4 regions of the Citrobacter sp. CFNIH10 genome follow, and region 4 is predicted to be linked to each of the others. Evidence: predicted binding sites of a transcription regulator. Region 4 holds the regulator's gene; each other region holds the start of a gene.
What was found. Region 4 encodes CRP, which controls carbon source genes, mostly activating them, when cyclic AMP is high. Its sites were predicted from a motif close to ATGTGANNNNNNTCACAT; they were not measured.
Positions count from the first base shown of each region.

Region 1: udp (uridine phosphorylase) is a predicted target of CRP. The motif match lies at 2,311-2,328, and genes of this name have one in related genera.
Region 2: drpB (cell division protein DrpB) is a predicted target of CRP. The motif match lies at 2,149-2,166, and genes of this name have one in related genera.
Region 3: hpt (hypoxanthine phosphoribosyltransferase) is a predicted target of CRP. The motif match lies at 1,736-1,753, and genes of this name have one in related genera.

Region 1 covers NZ_CP026216.1:1,431,299-1,436,791, forward strand. Annotated here, with positions in the region: gene metE (5-methyltetrahydropteroyltriglutamate--homocysteine S-methyltransferase) at 1-1,317, shown strand, start outside; gene C2U53_RS10345 (dienelactone hydrolase family protein) at 1,384-2,193, opposite strand; gene udp (uridine phosphorylase) at 2,454-3,215, shown strand; gene rmuC (DNA recombination protein RmuC) at 3,369-4,796, shown strand; gene ubiE (bifunctional demethylmenaquinone methyltransferase/2-methoxy-6-polyprenyl-1,4-benzoquinol methylase UbiE) at 4,891-5,493, shown strand, end outside.
Region 2 covers NZ_CP026216.1:4,423,627-4,429,119, reverse strand. Annotated here, with positions in the region: gene C2U53_RS25660 (helix-turn-helix domain-containing protein) at 1-342, shown strand, start outside; gene ompC (porin OmpC) at 396-1,577, opposite strand; gene drpB (cell division protein DrpB) at 2,226-2,495, shown strand; gene C2U53_RS25645 (phosphohydrolase) at 2,548-3,246, shown strand; gene C2U53_RS25640 (DNA cytosine methyltransferase) at 3,297-4,730, shown strand; gene C2U53_RS25635 (very short patch repair endonuclease) at 4,711-5,178, shown strand; gene yedA (drug/metabolite exporter YedA) at 5,170-5,493, opposite strand, start outside.
Region 3 covers NZ_CP026216.1:188,263-193,755, forward strand. Annotated here, with positions in the region: gene C2U53_RS04210 (ABC transporter ATP-binding protein) at 1-235, opposite strand, end outside; gene can (carbonate dehydratase) at 344-1,006, shown strand; gene hpt (hypoxanthine phosphoribosyltransferase) at 1,072-1,608, opposite strand; gene C2U53_RS04225 (glucose/quinate/shikimate family membrane-bound PQQ-dependent dehydrogenase) at 1,814-4,204, shown strand; gene C2U53_RS04230 (hypothetical protein) at 4,312-4,833, opposite strand; gene cueO (multicopper oxidase CueO) at 4,993-5,493, opposite strand, start outside.
Region 4 covers NZ_CP026216.1:827,503-832,995, forward strand. Annotated here, with positions in the region: gene C2U53_RS07430 (hydrolase) at 1-764, shown strand, start outside; gene C2U53_RS07435 (YheU family protein) at 767-985, shown strand; gene C2U53_RS07440 (phosphoribulokinase) at 1,040-1,909, shown strand; gene C2U53_RS07445 (OsmC family protein) at 2,009-2,413, opposite strand; gene crp (cAMP-activated global transcriptional regulator CRP) at 2,721-3,353, shown strand; gene C2U53_RS07465 (YccS/YhfK family putative transporter) at 3,405-5,492, shown strand.

The DNA of each region.
Region 1 (5,493 bases), 600 kb from region 4:
GATCTGTGGGTGGCCTCGTCCTGCTCATTGCTGCACAGCCCGATCGACCTGAGCGTTGAAACGCGTCTGGATGCGGAAGTGAAGAGCTGGTTTGCCTTCGCCCTGCAAAAGTGTGGTGAACTGACGCTGCTGCGCGATGCGCTGAACAGCGGCGATACCGCCGCCATCGCCGAATGGAGCGCACCGATTCAGGCGCGTCGCCACTCGACCCGTGTGCACAATGCAGCAGTGGAAAAACGTCTGGCGGCCATCACCGCGCAGGACAGCCAGCGGGCGAACCCGTACGAAGTGCGCGCTGAGGCTCAGCGTGCGCGCTTCAACCTGCCTGCATGGCCGACGACCACTATCGGTTCTTTCCCGCAGACTACTGAAATCCGCGGCCTGCGTCTGGACTTCAAAAAAGGGCAGCTTGATGCTAACAACTATCGCACTGGCATCGCGGAGCATATTAAGCAGGCGATTGTTGAGCAGGAACGCTTAGGCCTGGACGTGCTGGTCCACGGTGAAGCCGAGCGTAACGACATGGTGGAATATTTCGGTGAGCACCTCGATGGTTTTGTTTTCACCCAGAATGGCTGGGTGCAGAGTTACGGCTCTCGCTGCGTGAAACCGCCGGTGGTGATCGGCGACGTCAGCCGTCCGGAAGCGATCACCGTAGAATGGGCGAAGTATGCTCAGTCGCTGACTGACAAACCGGTAAAAGGCATGCTGACCGGCCCGGTGACCATTCTCTGCTGGTCCTTCCCGCGTGAAGACGTCACCCGCGAAACCATCGCCAAACAGATCGCGCTGGCACTGCGTGATGAGGTGGCGGATCTGGAAGCGGCAGGCATTGGCATCATTCAGATTGATGAACCCGCACTACGCGAAGGGCTGCCGTTGCGTCGTAGCGACTGGGCGGCTTATCTGGCGTGGGGCGTGGAAGCGTTCCGTATCAACGCGGCGGTGGCGAAAGATGATACCCAGATCCACACCCACATGTGTTACTGCGAGTTTAACAACATCATGGATTCTATTGCCGCGCTGGATGCTGACGTGATCACCATTGAGACCTCACGTTCCGACATGGAGCTTCTGGAGTCGTTCGAAGAGTTCGACTATCCGAACGAAATCGGACCGGGCGTGTATGACATTCACTCGCCGAATGTCCCGAGCGTAGAGTGGATTGAGGCGCTGTTGCAAAAAGCGGCACAACGTATCCCGGCTGAACGCCTGTGGGTGAACCCGGACTGTGGCCTGAAAACCCGCGGTTGGCCGGAAACCCGCGCCGCGCTGGCGAACATGGTGAAAGCCGCGCAGAATCTGCGTCAGGCGTGATCTTCCTGGGCCCGGTAAGGCGAAGTCGCCACCGGGCCTGTTGTCGGGGGGCGGTTCAGACCTGCGTTATTTCTTACTTCCGTACTGTGCAAACCACGCCAGCATTCTTTGCCAGCCGTCTTTGGCAGATTCTTCGTGATAGCTCGAGCGGTAGTCGGCATTGAAGGCATGACCGGCATCAGGATAGACAACAATCTCCGTATTGGCGTTAGCGGCGCGTAAGGCCTGGCGCATGGTCTCCACGCTCTCCTGTGAAATACTGTTATCCTGACCGCCGTACAGACCCAGCACCGGGGCGTTCAGATCGGTCGCCACATCGACAGGATGTTTCGGCGAATTCAACGACTTATCGCCAACCAACTTCCCATACCAGGCTACAGCGGCTTTCAGTTGCGGGTTATGCGCCGCGTACAGCCACGTAATACGTCCGCCCCAACAAAAGCCAGTGATCATCAGACGATGAACATCGCCACCGTTGCGGGACGCCCAACTGGCGACGTGATCCAGATCGGCCAGAACCTGAGAATCCGGCACTTTCGCCACCAGACCGCTCAATAGCGTGGGAATATCGGCGAAATCATTGGGATCGCCTTCGCGGAAGTAGAGTTCTGGCGCGATAGCCAAATAGCCGTCCAGCGCCAGACGACGGCAGATGTCGCGGATATGTTCATGCACGCCAAAGATTTCCTGCACTACAATGACCACAGGCAGTGGGCCATTGCTCTTTTTCGGCCGGGCGTGAAACGCCGGCATCTCGTCCCCCTGAGAAGGGATTGACGTAAAACCCGCGACGATGGCGTCGTCCGGGGTATGCACTGAGGTAGAGGCAATAGGGGATGCTGCAGGTGCAAAACCGGTTTGTGGTGTTGATGTCATGGTATTCTCCGTACCCTTAGAAAAATAGCGCACTATTAACTATAGACAGCCTTTAACCATTCACACTGCCTCAAACGGCTCGCTTTTTGTGCAAAGAAAGAGAAAGTTGGGCTATTGATGTGATGTTGATCACTTTTTGTAGGTAAATTCATGCAAATGAATTGCATCATGGTGATAGCGGTCACGAAAATATCTTAAGTCCTTCGGTAAAGTGTCTTTTTGCTTCTTCTGACAAAAACCGAATCACAGAGGAGTTTTATATGTCCAGGTCTGACGTTTTTCATCTCGGCCTCACCAAGAACGATTTACAAGGGGCTACGCTGGCTATCGTCCCTGGCGATCCGGAACGTGTAGAAAAGATCGCCGCGCTGATGGAGAAGCCGGTTAAACTGGCATCTCACCGTGAATTCACTACCTGGCGCGCAGAGCTGGACGGTAAAGCCGTCATCGTCTGCTCGACCGGTATCGGCGGCCCATCAACTTCTATAGCGGTGGAAGAATTGGCTCAGTTGGGCATTCGTACTTTCCTGCGTATTGGCACCACGGGGGCCATTCAGCCGCATATCAATGTCGGCGATGTTCTGGTCACCACGGCGTCCGTTCGTCTGGATGGTGCGAGCCTGCACTTTGCGCCGATGGAGTATCCGGCAGTCGCTGACTTTGAATGCACCACCGCGCTGGTTGAAGCGGCAAAATCCATCGGTGCCACAACTCACGTGGGCGTAACTGCATCTTCTGACACCTTCTACCCAGGCCAGGAACGTTACGACACTTTCTCCGGTCGCGTAGTACGTCGTTTCAAAGGCTCCATGGAAGAGTGGCAGTCAATGGGCGTGATGAACTACGAAATGGAGTCCGCCACGCTGCTGACCATGTGTGCAAGCCAGGGCCTGCGCGCCGGGATGGTTGCGGGGGTAATCGTCAACCGCACCCAGCAAGAGATCCCGAATGCGGAGACGATGAAACAAACTGAAAGCCATGCGGTGAAAATCGTGGTGGAAGCGGCACGTCGTCTCATCTAATTCTCTTCTCTTCCGTAAACAAGGCCGACGCGTTCGGCCTTTTGCTTTTACGCGATTATTTGCGTACCGCCTCGCAGGAAAGTTCTTTAAAACTGGACGTTTATACAGCACAATTCTATTTTGTGCGGGTGATGTATGGCGTCGGGAGGCATTTTGGATATCTCAATCATCATTTATGCGGTTATTGCGCTGGTGGGCATTGCGCTTGGCTGGCTGATAGCCAGCTATCAGCATGCGCAACAGAAAGCCGAACAATTCGCTGAACGTGAAGAGATGGTTGCGGCATTAAGTGCTGCCAAACAACAGCTTGCCCAAAGTGAACACTGGCGTGATGAGTGCGAGTTGCTCAATAACGAATTACGTAGCCTGCGCAGCATTAACACCTCGCTGGAAGCGGATCTGCGTGAAGTGACCACGCGAATGGAAGCCACACAGCAGCATGCGGAAGATAAAATTCGCCAGATGATCAACAGCGAGCAGCGTCTGAGCGAACAGTTTGAAAACCTGGCAAACCGAATCTTTGAGCAAAGCAATCGCCGGGTTGATGAGCAAAACCGACAGAGCCTGAATGGGCTGCTGACGCCGCTGCGTGAACAACTGGACGGTTTCCGTCGCCAGGTTCAGGACAGCTTTGGTCAGGAAGCGCGAGAACGTCACACCCTGGCGCATGAAATTCGCAATCTTCAACAGCTTAATGCACAAATGGCCCAGGAAGCGGTCAACCTGACGCGTGCACTAAAAGGCGATAATAAAACGCAGGGGAACTGGGGCGAAGTCGTACTCACCCGTGTGCTGGAAGCATCCGGACTGCGTGAAGGTTATGAGTACGAAACGCAGGTCAGTATCGAGAATGACGTTCGTTCCCGCATGCAGCCCGACGTAATTGTACGTTTACCGCAGGGAAAAGATGTGGTGATCGACGCCAAAATGACGCTGGTGGCCTATGAGCGCTATTTTAATGCGGAAGACGATTACACCCGCGAAAGCGCGCTTCAGGAACACATTGCTTCGGTGCGTAACCATATTCGCCTGTTGGGACGTAAGGACTACCAGCAGCTTCCGGGGCTGCGCACGCTGGATTACGTGCTGATGTTTATCCCGGTGGAGCCCGCGTTTCTGTTAGCGCTCGACCGACAGCCCGAACTGATTACTGAAGCGCTTAAAAATAATATTATGCTGGTCAGTCCCACGACATTACTGGTGGCGTTGCGAACCATTGCGAATCTTTGGCGTTACGAACATCAAAGCCGTAATGCGCAACAGATTGCGGACCGTGCGAGTAAGCTCTATGACAAGATGCGGCTGTTTGTCGACGATATGTCCTCCATCGGGCAGAGTCTGGACAAAGCGCAGGATAACTATCGTCAGGCGATGAAAAAGCTGTCGTCGGGGCGCGGCAACGTGCTGGCGCAGGCCGAAGCGTTTCGCGGCTTAGGGGTAGAAATTAAGCGCGAGATTAACCCTGAACTGGCGGAACAGGCCACAACGCAGGATGAAGAGTATCGGTTGCGATCGGTACCTGAAGAGCAGGAAGATGCATCTTATTCCGACGATGACGGGATAAAGCAGCAATCGAATTAGTCCGTTCGGAGTAACCCGGACGGGCAGAAGGGTAGGGCAATGCGCCCCAATCTGTTACACTTCTCGAACAATTTTTTGATGAGCAGGCACTGAGATGGTGGATAATTCACAAGAAACGACGCACTTTGGTTTTCAGACTGTCGCTAAAGAGCATAAAGCGGACATGGTGGCCCACGTTTTTCATTCTGTGGCATCAAAATATGATGTTATGAATGATTTGATGTCTTTTGGCATCCATCGTTTGTGGAAGCGCTTCACCATCGACTGTAGCGGCGTCCGCCGTGGTCAGACAGTACTGGATTTAGCCGGGGGAACCGGCGATCTGACGGCTAAATTCTCCCGTCTGGTCGGGGAGACCGGCAAGGTGATTCTGGCTGACATCAATGACTCAATGCTCAAAATGGGTCGTGAAAAGCTGCGCAATATCGGCGTGATTGGCAACGTAGAATATGTTCAGGCCAATGCGGAAGCGCTGCCGTTCCCGGACAATACGTTTGACTGCATCACTATTTCCTTCGGTTTGCGTAACGTCACGGACAAAGACAAAGCCCTGCGCTCGATGTTCCGTGTCCTGAAGCCAGGTGGTCGTCTGCTGGTGCTGGAATTCTCTAAACCGATTATCGAGCCACTGAGCAAAGCGTACGACGCCTACTCGTTCCATATCCTGCCGCGTATCGGTTCAATGGTCGCCAATGAT
Region 2 (5,493 bases), 1.7 Mb from region 4:
GTAACGGAGAAAAATGTTCAGCATCAACCCTGTCCGATGACTCGCTTCGTCAGTCTGGTCTCCGGGAAGTGGGCAATACCGATTTTGTACCGTCTGATCGTACTGAATGCCCCGGTGCGTTTCGGCGAGTTATTGCGGGCTGCAGCCCCCATTACGCAAAAAGAACTGACAAAACAGCTGCGTTTATTTGAGTTACGCGGACTGGTGTCACGTACAGTTTATCCGGAAATTCCACCGCGCGTTGAGTATCAGATAACGCCATTGGGATTGACCATGCATGGTGCACTGGCGCCTCTGGCTGACTGGATGCGGGAAAATGGCGACAAGCTCAATACTGAGTGACATTTCAGGCACAAAAAAGCCCGCCGGAAGCGGGCCTGGAATTATTCTGGCGATTAGAACTGATACACTAAGCCCACAGCAACGATGTCATCGGTCGCGATGCCATTGTCTGCATAGAAGTGGTCATCGTTATCCAGCAGGTTGATTTTGTAATCAACGTAGGTGGACATGTTTTTGTTGAAGTAGTAAGTCATACCTACATCAACGTATTTCACCAGATCTTTGTCGGTGTAGCGTGGGTTACCATCACCATCATGATCCTGACCACCCAGTTCCTTCCCTTTAGATACCAGGTAGGCGATAGAAGGGCGCAGACCGAAATCGAACTGGTACTGTGCAACCGCTTCAAAGTTTTTGGTCTGGTTGGCAATACCGCCATTGGTTTCACCTTTACCGCCGCCGTAATAGGTCATGTTGCGAGTTTCGGCATACATCGTGGCCAGATAGATATTGTTCGCGTCATATTTCGCGCCAATGGTCCAGGCTTCAGCTGTTTCACCACCGGCGTAGTTGTTGGCACGAGAACGATCGCCATATCCGCGAGAAACCTGATCATCCGTGCGGTCAGATGAAGAATAGGCAGCACCCAGGCTTAAACCGAAGTCAAAGTCATAAGAGGTGGACATACCGAAACCGTCGCCGTTTTCCTGGGCCAGTTTACGATATGTGCTATTGCCCGAGCCTTCCTGGCCAAAACTTGCGCCTTCATTGTTGCCCTGATACTGCAGCGCGAAGTTCAGGCCATCAACCTGACCAAAAAAGCCTTTGTTACGGTAGGTGGCTACGCCGTTAGTACGACCCAGCATATAGACGTCGGTCTGGGTGTAGGAGTCACCACCAAATTCCGGCAGCATATCAGTCCACGCTTCGACGTCATAAACCACGCCGTAGTTACGACCATAGTCGAAGGTACCATTCTGACCGAAACCTAAACCCGCGAAGCCCAGACGCGTTGCGGAATCGCCTTTGTCACCTTCGGTACCGCTTGCGTTAATGTTATATTCCCACTGACCGTAACCAGTCAGTTGATCCATGATCTGGGTTTCACCCTTGAAGCCCAGACGCACATAGGACATGTCGCCATCACTGTCAGTGTTGTCTGAGAAGTAGTGCAGTCCATCCACTTTCCCATAGAGGTCCAGTTTATTGCCGTCTTTATTATAGACTTCAGCAGAATGGGCTGCGCCAGCAATCAATAATGCTGGAACGAGCATTGCCAATACTTTTCTTTTCATTATGTATTCCCTTATGATAATAATCTTCATGAATAAGTGCTGCTTTCCAGAAGAGCACGTCTGGATACTATTCCAGGAGTTCATTTTATTTTAAAAATAACATGTAACAATTGTATTTTAAATATTTCTAAATGTTTCAATGTGGGTATTTATAATTCATATTGTATGATAAATATAAAACAAATTCATTATCTTTATGGTTTAATATCAAGTATTTATGCTTTTTTGTTTTGATATTGATGACTTGGATGTTTTCCAGATGACAATCGTACCCATTTGCCGAATGTGATAATTAAAAAAAACCGGCATAAATGCCGGTTATAAAAAAATGATTAAATGATAAAAAGGCTAATAACACGTTTATAGTGCCATGATTAATATAAAACAAAAACCAGATTGATGGGTTGGCGTTTTATTTGTTTATGATATGAGTAAATAAACAGGAGTCTGGATATTTTTGAAAATAAACGGAAATAACAGAGTGTTTTGTGACATAACTAAAATTGCCCTGGATCAATACATCTGCAAAATCAATGATTCGTGGCTATATTGTGACGCACAGAACAGAAAAATGTGACTATAATCACAAAAAAGAGCAAAAAAAATCTTTCGAGTTACGTCACAAAAATGGAGTTTCCTTTGAGCAGTATGGAAGAAAAAGCAACGCGGAGTCTGGGCGGTAAACTGGCATTGTGGGTGTTTTACGCTTTCTGCGTCTATTTTGTCTGGGCCATGCTTCGTTATGCCTGGGTGATCAGCCACATCCAGTCAATTCCGGTTGCCGGATTTGAAAGTTCGCTTGGCTCAACCAGCGGAAAATGGATGGGGGCTTTGCTGGGGTTTCTGGTACTTGGGCTGGTGGGGCTGATTCTTGGCGGCATCGCCTGGTATACGCGCCCGCGTCGTCAGCCAACGTGAAGCTGCCGGAGAAACTTGCTACTGTAGCCTTTCTTAACGTACGGGAGGCACTGTGGATCTTCAGCACTGGCAATCACAATTTGAAGCATGGCTATGCCATCATCACACCCGGCAGGACGCCGCGCATGATATTTTTCACTTCCGCCGCGTCTGGGCGACATCCCGACAGTTGATGGAGGGACAGACGGTCGATGAGCTGGTCGTGCTGACCGCGTGTTATTTTCATGACATTGTCAGCCTTGCCAAAAATCATCCGGATCGTTATCGCTCGTCGGTCCTGGCGGCGGCAGAAACCTGCCGTATCCTCATCCGTGATTTTCCCGCTTTCCCCGAGTCGCAACTGGCCTCGGTTTGCCATGCGATTGAAGCCCACAGTTTTAGCGCAAATATTGCCCCCCTCACTCTGGAAGCGAAAATTGTTCAGGATGCCGACAGGCTTGAAGCGCTGGGCGCGATTGGGTTGGCGCGTGTTTTTGCCGTTTCCGGCGCGTTAGGCGTGGCGCTTTTTGATGGCGAAGACCCCTTCGCCGAGCGGCGAGCGCTCAACGATAAACAGTTTGCCCTTGATCACTTCCAGACCAAATTACTGGCGTTGCCCGACACCATGCAAACCGAGCGTGGCCGGGAACTGGCCCGGCATAATGCCGGCTTCCTGGTGAACTACATGGCAAAACTGAGCGCGGAGCTAAAAGGGGAGTACGAATCTGTCGATCCGGCGGTGATCCGCACGTTTAGTCCCAGCCACTCGTGAGGCCAATTTTATGTTAACCTGACGCCACTCTTTTTTGGTCGGTTAACGATATGCAGCAAAATCTTTCAGTAACAGGTTCGCTGGTTCCCGCAACAGACAGCAATGCAGACGTTGCGCAGGCGTTATTGGCGAAATTGTTGGAAATTTATGATGTTAAAACGCTGGTGGCTCATCTGAATGGAATCGGCGAGAACCACTGGAGTCCGGCCATTTTAAAGCGCGTGGTGGCGAATGCCTCCGCCTGGCACCGATTAAGCGAACGAGAGTCGGGGTTTTTGCGTACCCTGTTGCCCACGCCGCCAGCGCACCATCCGCACTATGCCTTCCGCTTTATCGATCTCTTTGCCGGTATTGGCGGTATTCGTCGCGGATTTGAGGCGATAGGCGGGCAGTGTGTGTTTACCAGCGAGTGGAACAAACATGCGGTGCGTACCTATAAAGCTAACTATTACTGCGACCCGGCCAGCCACCACTTTAATGAAGACATTCGCGACATCACGCTCAGCCATCGCGAAGGTGTCAGCGACAGTCAGGCGGCGGATCATATTCGTCAGCATGTGCCGCAACATGATGTCCTGCTGGCAGGCTTTCCGTGCCAGCCGTTTTCCCTTGCCGGGGTGTCGAAGAAAAATGCGCTGGGACGCGCCCACGGTTTTGCCTGCGATACTCAGGGAACACTGTTCTTTGACGTTGTGCGAATCATCGATGCCCGCCGTCCACCGATTTTTGTTCTGGAAAACGTGAAAAACCTGAAGAGCCACGATCAGGGCAAAACGTTCCGCATTATTATGCAGACGCTGGACGCTCTGGGTTACGACGTTGCCGATGCAGAGGATAATGGCCCGGACGATCCGAAAATCATCGACGGCAAACATTTTTTGCCGCAGCACCGGGAACGCATCGTGCTGGTCGGGTTTCGTCGCGATCTGAACCTGAAGCGCGATTTTACCCTGCGTAACATCAGCACGCGTTACCCGCCGCGGCGGACGACGCTGGCGGAATTACTGGAACCAGTGGTTGAAGCCAAATATGTGTTGACGCCTGTACTGTGGAAATATCTCTACCGCTACGCGAAAAAACATCAGGCGAAAGGTAACGGTTTTGGCTACGGCATGGTCGATCCCGCGAATCCGAATAGCGTGACGCGAACGCTTTCCGCGCGCTATTACAAAGATGGTGCTGAAATTCTGATCGACCGCGGTTGGGATTTCGCCACCGGGGAAGTGAATTTCGACGATCCGCAAAATCAACAGCATCGTCCACGTCGCTTGACGCCGAGAGAGTGCGCACGACTAATGGGCTTCGAGTCGCCGCAGGGATACCAGTTCCGTATCCCTGTTTCTGACACCCAGGCCTATCGCCAGTTTGGAAACTCGGTGGTCGTGCCCGCGTTCGCCGCCGTGGCGAAATTGCTGGAAGAGAACATTAATGCGGCGGTCGCGTTACGGCAGCAAGAGAGCGCTCATGGCGGACGTTCACGATAAGGCAACGCGCAGTAAAAACATGCGGGCCATTGCAACCCGCGATACGGCTATCGAAAAACGACTGGCGGGGCTGCTGACGGAGCAGGGGCTCGACTATCGCGTTCAGGATGCTTCACTACCCGGTCGTCCTGATTTTGTGGTGGATGAGTATCGCTGCGTCATTTTTACCCACGGCTGTTTCTGGCACCATCATCACTGTTATCTGTTCAAAGTGCCCGCGACGCGCACCGATTTCTGGCTGGATAAGATTGGTAAAAACGTGGCGCGCGATCGCCGCGATATCCAGAATTTACAGGAACTGGGCTGGCGGGTGCTGATCGTCTGGGAATGTGCGCTACGCGGACGGGAAAAGCTTAGCGACGCTGCGCTGTCAGAACGTCTTGAAGAGTGGATCTGCGGCGGCGGCGCGCCCGCGCAGATCGACACTCAGGGGATGCATTTACTGTAACGTTTTTTTGTTTTCCACCGCGTCAGGCATCGGTTTGGCCGGGAAAAGGTATTTCCCCAATGTGACCAGAACGACCGCAAAGACAATGACCCCCAGCGCCAGCCATTCAATCGGCGCCAGACGTTCACCTCCCAGTCCCGTCCCCAGTAACACCGCAACGACCGGATTCACATAGGCATAACTGGTTGCCAGCGCGGGGCTGACGTTACGGATCAAATACATATAGGCATTGATGGCAATGATGGAACCAAACAACGCCAGGTAGCCGACCGCCAGCAAGCCTGACAGCGACGGCAGCGCGGTCAGTTTTTCACC
Region 3 (5,493 bases), 640 kb from region 4:
GACGTTTGGCGTTGACGACATCTTTTTCGAGATCGTAACCAAAGACGCTGACGCGCCCGGACGATTTATTCACCAGCGAGCTGATGATACCGATAGTGGTCGACTTGCCTGCCCCGTTCGGCCCCAGAAGCGCGTAAAAATCTCCCGCTTCGACCTGTAAATCTATCCCGCGCAGTGCCTGAACACCGCCAGGATAGGTTTTTTTAAGTTGTTGAAGTTCCAGCGCAATGGTCATAAATTTTTACTTACCTTACGTACTTACACTTTATATGTGGTTTAAATAATCCCGGAGTTGCCCTATATTAGCCCAACGCACTTATTTGGTTACAGGTCGTTAACCTCCATGAAAGACATAGATACACTCATCAGCAACAATGCACTATGGTCAAAAATGCTGGTGGAAGAGGATTCCGGATTTTTTGAGAAACTGGCGCAAGCGCAAAAACCGCGCTTTCTATGGATTGGATGTTCCGACAGTCGCGTTCCCGCAGAACGTTTAACCGGTCTTGAACCGGGCGAATTATTTGTCCACCGTAATGTGGCCAACCTGGTCATCCACACCGACCTCAACTGCCTCTCTGTTGTTCAGTATGCCGTTGATGTCCTCGAAGTTGAACACATTATTATCTGTGGTCACTACGGGTGTGGCGGCGTACAGGCTGCGGTCGATAACCCGGAACTGGGCCTCATCGACAACTGGCTGCTGCATATCCGTGATATCTGGTTCAAACATAGCTCATTGCTGGGTGAAATGCCGCAAGAGCGCCGTATGGACACGCTGTGCGAGCTGAACGTGATGGAACAGGTGTATAACCTGGGCCACTCCACCATCATGCAGTCAGCCTGGAAACGGGGTCAGAAAGTGACCATCCACGGCTGGGCATACGGTATTCACGACGGCCTGCTGCGCGATCTGGAAGTGACCGCGACCAGTCGCGCCACCCTGGAGCAGCGTTATCGTCAGGGCGTGTCTAACCTCAGCCAGAAGCACGTCAATCACAAATAAAAATCCCCGGTCATACACCAGGGATGTATCCAGTCAAAGCCGGGATTTTCCCGGCTTTTTTACGCTTATTCGTCCAGCAACACCACTTTGCCGACATACGGCAGATGACGATAGCGCTGCGCATAATCAATACCGTAGCCCACCACGAACTCATCCGGAATGGAGAACCCGATGAACTCGACCGGAACGTTCACTTCACGGCGGGAGGGTTTATCCAGCAGGGTGCAAATCGCCAGAGATTTCGGTTCACGCAGGCTCAGGATTTCACGCACTTTCGACAGCGTGTTACCGGAGTCGATAATGTCTTCCACAATCAGCACGTCCTTGCCGCGAATGTCTTCATCGAGATCTTTGAGGATCTTGACGTCACGGGTGGTGGACATGCCGCTACCGTAGCTTGAGGCGGTCATAAAATCGACTTCATGAGATACCTGCACTTCACGGCACAGATCCGCCATAAACATGAATGAGCCACGTAGCAGACCCACCAGCACCATATCACTGCCGCTGTCTTTATAACGCTCAGTAATCTGACGGCCCAGTTCAGCGATACGCGCTTTGATCTCCGCTTCGGGGATCATGACTTCTACAGTATGTTTCATATCTCTAACCATATGATTTAAAAACAAATCACTTAATGCCTGCTCTTGATAAGTCAGCATCTAAGCGCAAGGCACGCAGTATACCAGTAAAAGTATTTATTCGCGGCATCTCTTAATAAAGCTCATTTTGTGATGACGATCACACATGTTAAATCCTATAATTAATTGCTACTAAAAAATTAACAAATTGAGATGGTGTATTTTTATGGCAGATAACAACGCACGTTCGCCACGGTTACTCGTGACGCTAACGGCCCTCTTTGCAGCGCTATGCGGGCTTTATCTTTTGATCGGCGGAGGCTGGCTGGTCGCCATTGGCGGCTCCTGGTACTACCCGATTGCGGGACTGGTGATGCTGGGCGTTGCCGTATTGCTCTGGCGCAGCAAACGTTCCGCACTCTGGCTGTACGCCGCCCTGCTCCTCGCCACCCTGATTTGGGGCGTGTGGGAGGTCGGGTTCGACTTTTGGGCGCTGACGCCGCGCAGCGATATTCTGGTCTTCTTCGGCATCTGGCTGATTTTACCGTTCGTCTGGCATCGCCTGATCGTCCCTTCCCGCGGTGCCGTAGCCGCTCTGGTGGTGGCCCTGCTGATCAGCGGCGGGCTCCTCACTTGGGCGGGCTTTCATGATCCGCAGGAGATCAACGGCACGCTGAGCGCCGACGCCACACCAGCCGAACCTATCTCCGCCATTTCGGACAACGACTGGCCCGCGTATGGTCGTAATCAGGAAGGCCAGCGTTTCTCGCCGCTCAAACAGATCAACGCCGATAACGTCCACAATCTGAAAGAAGCGTGGGTGTTCCGCACCGGTGACTTGAAGCAGCCGAACGATCCGGGTGAAATCACCAATGAAGTGACGCCGATTAAGGTTGGCGATACGCTGTATCTTTGTACCGCCCATCAGCGTCTGTTCGCGCTGGATGCCGCTACCGGTAAAGAGAAGTGGCATTTCGATCCGCAACTCAATACCAACACCAGCTTCCAGCACGTGACCTGCCGTGGCGTGTCGTACCATGAAGCGAAAGCCGATAACGCGTCCCCGGAAGTGGTTGCCGACTGTCCGCGCCGTATCATCCTGCCCGTCAACGATGGTCGTCTGTTTGCGGTGAATGCCGAAACCGGCAAGCTGTGTGAAACCTTTGCCAACAAAGGTATTCTGAATCTGCAGACTAACATGCCGGACACCACGCCGGGTCTGTATGAGCCTACATCGCCGCCAATCATCACCGATAAAACGATTGTGATTGCTGGTTCGGTAACGGATAACTTCTCCACGCGCGAAACCTCGGGCGTGATCCGTGGTTTTGACGTCAATAACGGCAAACTGCTGTGGGCGTTCGATCCGGGTGCGAAAGACCCGAATGCAATCCCTTCCGATGAGCACTCTTTTACCTTTAACTCGCCGAACTCCTGGGCTCCGGCGGCCTACGATGCGAAGCTGGATCTGGTCTATCTGCCGATGGGGGTGACTACGCCGGATATCTGGGGGGGTAACCGTACGCCAGAGCAGGAACGCTACGCCAGCTCGATTGTGGCGCTGAACGCGACCACCGGTAAACTTGCCTGGAGCTATCAGACCGTCCACCACGATCTGTGGGATATGGACATGCCGTCCCAGCCGACGCTGGCGGATATCACCGTCAACGGTGAGAAAGTCCCGGTTATCTACGCGCCAGCGAAAACCGGTAACATCTTTGTCCTCGACCGCCGTAACGGTGAACTGGTCGTTCCGGCACCGGAAAAACCGGTTCCGCAGGGTGCCGCGAAAGGCGATTACGTCAGCAAAACGCAGCCGTTCTCTGAACTGAGTTTCCGCCCGAAAAAAGATCTGACCGGAGCGGATATGTGGGGCGCCACCATGTTCGATCAACTGGTGTGCCGCGTGATGTTCCACCAGATGCGCTATGAGGGCATCTTTACTCCGCCGTCTGAGCAGGGCACGCTGGTGTTCCCGGGTAACCTCGGGATGTTCGAATGGGGTGGTATCTCGGTCGATCCGAACCGTCAGGTGGCGATTGCCAACCCGATGGCGCTGCCGTTCGTCTCGAAGCTGATCCCACGCGGTCCGGGTAATCCGATGGAACAGCCGAAAGATGCAAAAGGCACAGGCACCGAATCCGGTATCCAGCCGCAATATGGCGTGCCGTTTGGCGTCACGCTGAACCCATTCCTGTCGCCGTTTGGTCTGCCATGTAAGCAACCGGCCTGGGGTTATATCTCCGCGCTGGATCTGAAGACCAATGAGGTAGTCTGGAAAAAACGCATTGGCACGCCGCAGGACAGCATGCCGTTCCCGATGCCGGTTCCAGTACCGTTCAATATGGGGATGCCAATGCTGGGCGGTCCTATCTCAACGGCGGGCAACGTGTTGTTTATTGCCGCCACGGCGGATAACTACCTGCGCGCCTATAACATGAGCAACGGTGAGAAACTGTGGCAGGGGCGTCTGCCAGCCGGTGGACAAGCCACACCGATGACCTATGAGGTGAACGGTAAACAGTATGTCGTGATTTCAGCCGGTGGCCACGGCTCGTTTGGTACGAAGATGGGCGATTATATTGTCGCTTACGCCTTGCCTGACGACGCGAAATAAAACCATTCTGTTCTGAGCAGAGATAGCGTGGAAATACCGCGCTGTCTTTTTTTAACGCAAAACGCCCGCAATACTTGCGGGCGCTTATCGATATTTAGCGATAATGATTAGTCAAACTTAAGCGACATTAATGACGCTTTTGCGACATCCTGATACTGGTCAACTAAATCCTTCGTCATATTAAAGGCAACCTGCACAGCTTTATTATCCTGACTGGTAATCAGCATCAGATTCAGAATTTCGCTATCCGCAGCCTGAGAGCGGAAAGTCACTAGCCATGCCTTATGCCCATCAACCGTAACGGCTTCTGCCTCTGGTTTGTAGTTAGCTAACATTTTCAACATCGCATCTTTCATCATATCCAGCTGCGCCACAGGCAGTGCGTTGCGACCCGCCGTCACGCCCAGTGAGGCTTTACCTCTCTCGTCGCCATAAATGATCTGTGGACGATTCTCAGACGGGTATTTAATTTTCGCCATTTCCGCCGACATAGGCGTCAGCGTTTGCGGAATTTCGATGCTTAACTTCAGCTCAGGAAAGTGTTTACGCTCCATGTCCATTCCGGCATGAGCAGAAATCGCCACTAACATAGCAAAAGAAGCCGCCACAATTTTACGGAAAATATCCATTTTTCACCTCAGGTTTGATGGTCAGATTCCGCGAGTATATCCCGAAAGAGGAATAAAAATACGGCCTTAATCTATTTTCAGAAATTAAGGATGAGAGTGGTATTATTCTTATTACTGATGGATGGCGATTCCGGGAAAACCGACATCGCCATCCGTCGCTTATACCGTAAAGCCTAACATCATGCCGGTATCTTCATGTTCCAGCAGATGACAGTGCGCCATATAGGCATGCTCTTTGGGCGCGACGTGATCAAATTTCACTAACACCTCGCTGACGCTGCCTTCCACCCGAACGGTATCTTTCCAGCCCGCACGATGGGCCGCAGGCGTCTGGCCGTTCTCCGACAGGATGCGGAACTGCGTACCGTGGATATGGAACGGATGCAGCATCATATCGCCCACCCCGGAGATGACCCAGCGTTCATATTGACCTTTGCTGGCCGCGAACATCGGCTTGTTCATATCGAACGCCACGCCGTTTATCTTATTCGCGTTATGGAAATCAAACTGACCGCCGTGGTTCATATGGCCCATGTCGCCATGCTGCATGTTGCCCATATGCCCCTGCATCTGCCCGTGATGCATGCCCGCCATCGCCTGATCGCCATACTTTTTCATCAGCATCTGCATTCCCATCATGTCGAGCATCGGATCCATCGA
Region 4 (5,493 bases):
GCCTGAACAGTCCGTACGCACATGGCCTGATTGAAGCGGCAAAGAATCGTGGCTGGCTTGGCGTGGTGATGCACTTTCGCGGTTGCAGCGGCGAACCGAATCGCCTGAACCGTATTTATCACTCCGGTGAAACCGAAGACGGAACCTGGTTCTTAGGCTGGTTGCAGCGGGAATTTGGCCACGCGCCGACGGCCGCCGTAGGCTATTCGCTCGGCGGAAATATGTTGGCATGCCTGCTGGCTAAAGAAGGGAAAAACATCCCGCTTGATGCGGCGGTCATTGTCTCGGCTCCCTTTGTACTGGAAGCCTGCAGCTATCATATGGATAAAGGCTTTTCCCGTATTTATCAGCGCTATCTGCTCAACCTGCTGAAAGCTAACGCATCGCGCAAGCTGGCGGCTTATCCAGGCTCGCTGCCGGTGAGCCTGGCGCAGTTGAAGTCCCTGCGCCGGATCCGTGAGTTTGACGATCTGATCACTGCCAAAATTCACGGCTTCGCCGATGCTATCGACTACTATCGTCAGTGCAGTGCCATGCCCTTGCTCAGCGACATCGCCATTCCGACGCTGATCATTCACGCGAAAGACGACCCGTTTATGGATCATCATGTGATCCCCAAAGCAGAAGATTTACCGCCGCAGGTGGAATATCAGTTAACCGAACATGGCGGGCACGTTGGATTTATTGGCGGGACGCTACGTCGGCCAGAAATGTGGCTGGAATCGCGCATCCCTGACTGGCTGACACCGTATCTGGAGGCCTAATCATGCAAATCCCCTGGCAGGACCTTTCCCCCGAGACGCTGGACAATCTGATCGAAAGCTTTGTGTTGCGCGAAGGTACCGATTATGGTGAACATGAACGTACCCTTGAACAAAAAGTCGCCGACGTCAAACGCCAGTTACAGTGTGGCGAAGCGGTGCTGGTGTGGTCTGAGTTGCACGAAACCGTCAATATCATGCCGCGCAAGCAATTTCGCGAATAACCCGCACGCTATCGGCCGACTATAATAAAAAATCAATTTATTGATGGAGTTAACATGTCTGCCAAACATCCGGTGATTGCGGTAACAGGATCCAGCGGCGCGGGGACCACCACCACCAGCCTCGCGTTCCGTAAAATTTTTGCGCAGCTCAACCTGCGCGCAGCCGAGGTGGAAGGCGACAGTTTTCACCGCTATACCCGTCCGGAAATGGATATGGCGATCCGCAAAGCACGCGACGCCGGACGCCACATCAGCTATTTTGGGCCCGACGCCAATGACTTCGGTCTACTGGAGCAGACGTTTATTGAGTACGGTCAGACGGGCAAAGGCCAGTCGCGTAAATATCTGCATACCTATGATGAAGCCGTGCCATGGAATCAGGTACCGGGGACGTTTACCCCGTGGCAACCCCTGCCGGAACCCACCGACGTATTGTTCTATGAAGGCCTGCACGGCGGCGTCGTCACGCCCCAGCATGAGGTCGCAAGACATGTTGATCTCCTGGTCGGCGTGGTCCCCATCGTTAACCTGGAGTGGATCCAGAAGCTTATCCGCGACACCAGCGAACGAGGCCATTCTCGTGAGGCGGTGATGGATTCGGTGGTGCGTTCGATGGACGACTATATCAACTACATCACGCCGCAGTTCTCCCGCACCCATATTAACTTCCAGCGCGTTCCCACCGTCGACACCTCGAACCCATTCGCGGCCAAAGGCATTCCATCACTGGATGAGAGCTTTGTCGTGATTCATTTCCGTAATCTGGAAGGAATCGATTTCCCCTGGTTGCTGGCGATGCTGCAGGGGTCATTCATTTCCCACATCAATACATTGGTGGTACCTGGCGGCAAAATGGGGCTGGCAATGGAACTCATCATGTTGCCGCTGGTGCAGCGACTGATGGAAGGCAAGAAGATCGAATAAACGATGGGAAGTGCGCGATGGCGCTACGCTTATCGAGCCTACAAATCAGGGATCTGTAGGCCGGACCAGGCGCTAGCCGCCATCCGGCGACAGGAAAAATTACGCCGCAATCACTTCATATGAATGGGTAATGTTGACCGCTTTTCCCAGCATCAGCGCCACAGAGCAGTACTTCTCCGCTGACAGGTCGACCGCACGCGAAACGGCGGCATCTTTCAGATCGTTACCGGTGACAATAAAGTGCAGATTGATGTGGGTGAACAGGCGTGGCGCCTCTTCGCGACGTTCTGACGTCAGTTTCACTTCGCAGTTCGTCACATCCTGACGGCCTTTTTGCAGGATAGAAACCACGTCAATGGCGCTGCAACCGCCCGCTGCCATCAACACCATTTCCATCGGGCTCGGCGCTTTATCACCAGAGTTACCGTCCATCAAAATCTGGTGTCCGGAAGCCGACTCACCAAGGAAGGTTAACCCCTCAACCCATTTAACACGCGCTTGCATATTTTTTAACTCCAGTGCGTCAATTTTCCTGACAGATTACGCGTACATAACAATTCTCGCAACGGAAGGCGACCTCCGTCATGCTGAAGCGAGACACCAGGAGACACACGGCTAAAGCTATGCTAAAACAGTCAGGATGCTACAGTAATACATTGATGTACTGCATGTATGCAGAGGACTTCACATTAAAGGCTGCAGTGAGTTTTTGACAGCCTCTTCCCAGGACGCGGGAAGCACATTTTTGCAACCCCAGAGACAGCGGCATTTTTTGGCTCTGGAGACAGCTTATAACAGAGGATAATCGCGCATGGTGCTTGGCAAACCGCAAACAGACCCGACACTTGAATGGTTCTTGTCTCATTGCCACATTCATAAGTACCCGTCCAAGAGCACGCTGATTCACCAGGGTGAAAAAGCAGAAACGTTGTACTACATCGTTAAGGGCTCAGTGGCAGTGTTGATTAAGGATGAGGAAGGGAAAGAAATGATCCTTTCTTATCTGAATCAGGGTGATTTTATTGGCGAACTGGGCCTGTTTGAAGAAGGCCAGGAACGTAGCGCATGGGTTCGGGCGAAAACAGCGTGTGAAGTGGCTGAAATTTCTTACAAGAAATTCCGTCAGTTGATCCAGGTGAACCCGGATATTCTGATGCGCCTCTCTTCCCAAATGGCTCGCCGTCTGCAAGTCACTTCAGAGAAAGTCGGTAACCTGGCCTTCCTCGACGTGACCGGTCGTATCGCCCAGACTCTGCTGAATCTGGCGAAACAACCTGATGCGATGACTCACCCGGACGGCATGCAGATCAAAATCACTCGCCAGGAGATTGGCCAGATCGTTGGCTGCTCTCGCGAAACCGTTGGTCGTATTCTGAAGATGCTGGAAGATCAGAACCTGATCTCCGCTCACGGTAAAACGATCGTCGTTTACGGCACTCGTTAATCTCATCGGAAATGACGCGCTACCCGCTAGCGCGTCATTTTTGTTTTGCCAATGTGGCGCAGACTGATTTATCACCCAGAAATCAATTATGCACTACGTCAAACGCTGGTGCTCTGTTTGCCCGTGGCCGTCGGACTGATCATCGGGCAGTTACATCTGGGCCTGCTCTTCTCTCTCGTTCCCGCCTGCTGCAACATTGCCGGGCTTGATACTCCGCACAAACGCTTTTTCAAACGTCTGATTATCGGTGCATCGCTGTTTGCCGGCTGTAGCCTGATCATGCAGCTGCTGCTGACGCAAGCGGTGCCGTTACCCCTGATCCTGACCGGCCTGACGCTCACGCTCGGCGTCACCGCTGAATTGAGCTCCCTTCACGCGCGTTTGCTTCCGGCCTCGCTGATCGCGGCGATTTTCACACTGAGCCTCGCGGGAAATATGCCGGTCTGGGAACCGCTGCTGATCTACGCGCTGGGCACGCTGTGGTATGGCTTGTTTAACTGGTTCTGGTTCTGGCTCTGGCGCGAACAGCCGCTGCGCGAGTCGCTGAGCCTGCTGTACCGGGAACTGGCGGATTACTGCGAAGCGAAATACAGCATGCTGACCCAGCATACCGACCCGGAAAAAGCCCTGCCGCCGCTTCTGGTGCGCCAGCAGAAGGCCGTCGACCTCATCACCCAGTGCTATCAGCAGATGCACATGCTGTCGGCGCATCACAATAATGACTATAAGCGGATGCTGCGCGCCTTTCAGGAAGCGCTGGATCTGCAGGAACATATCTCCGTCAGTTTGCATCAACCGGAAGAGGTGCAAAAGCTGGTCGAGCGCAGTCACGCGGAGCAGGTGATACGCTGGACGGCGCAAACGGTCGCCGCTCGCCTGCGCGTACTGGCGGATGACATTCTGTATCACCGGCTGCCGACGCGGTTCACCATGCAAAAGCAGATTGGCGCGCTGGAAAAAATTGCTCATCAGCATCCGGATAACCCCGTCGGGCAGTTCTGTTACTGGCACTTCAGCCGTATCGCCCGCGTACTGCGCACCCAGCGACCATTGTACGCCCGCGATCTGATGGCCGATAAGCAGCGTCGGCTACCGCTGCTGCCGGCGTTGAAAAACTACCTCTCGCTGAAATCTCCGGCACTCCGCAGCGCCGGGCGGATCAGCGTCATGCTCAGCATCGCCAGTCTGATGGGAACCGCGCTGCATCTGCCGAAGCCTTACTGGATCCTGATGACGGTGCTGTTTGTGACGCAAAACGGTTACGGCGCCACCCGCGTGCGTATTCTGCACCGTTCGGCGGGAACGCTGGTGGGGCTGATTATCGCAGGCGTAACACTGCACTTTCATATTCCTGAAGGATATACGCTGGCGCTGATGCTGGTGATCACCCTGGTCAGCTATCTGACCATCCGCAAAAACTACGGCTGGGCGACCGTGGGATTTACCGTCACGGCGGTGTACACCCTGCAACTCCTGACGCTGGACGGCGAACAGTTCATCATTCCGCGATTTGTCGACACGGTGATAGGCTGCCTGATTGCGTTTGGCGGCACCGTTTGGTTATGGCCACAATGGCAGAGCGGACTGTTGCGTAAAAACGCACATGATGCGCTGGAGGCCGATCAGGAAGCGATTCGTCTGATTCTGAGTGACGATCCGCAGGCCACACCGCTGGCTTATCAGCGTATGCGCGTCAATCAGGCGCACAACACGCTGTTTAACTCACTGAATCAGGCGATGCAGGAGCCAGGCTTTAACACGCACTACCTGGCGGACATGAAGCTGTGGGTGACGCACAGTCAGTTTATCGTCGAACATATCAATGCCATGACCACGCTGGCGCGTGAGCATACGATGCTGACGCCGGAACTGGCGCAGCGATATCTGCAATCGTGCGAAATTGCCATCCAACGCTGTCAGCAGCGGCTGGAGTACGACGGGCCGGGCAGTTCGGGGGATGTGAATATTCTGGAAGCGCCTGAAGCGCTCACCCACGGCCCCTTAAGCACGCTGGAACAGCATCTGCAACGCGTGCTGGGGCACCTGAACACAATGCACACTATCTCGTCTGTCGCATGGCGTCAGCGGCCGCACCATGGGATCTGGCTCAGCCGCCGGTTACGGGATAGTAAGAGTTAAT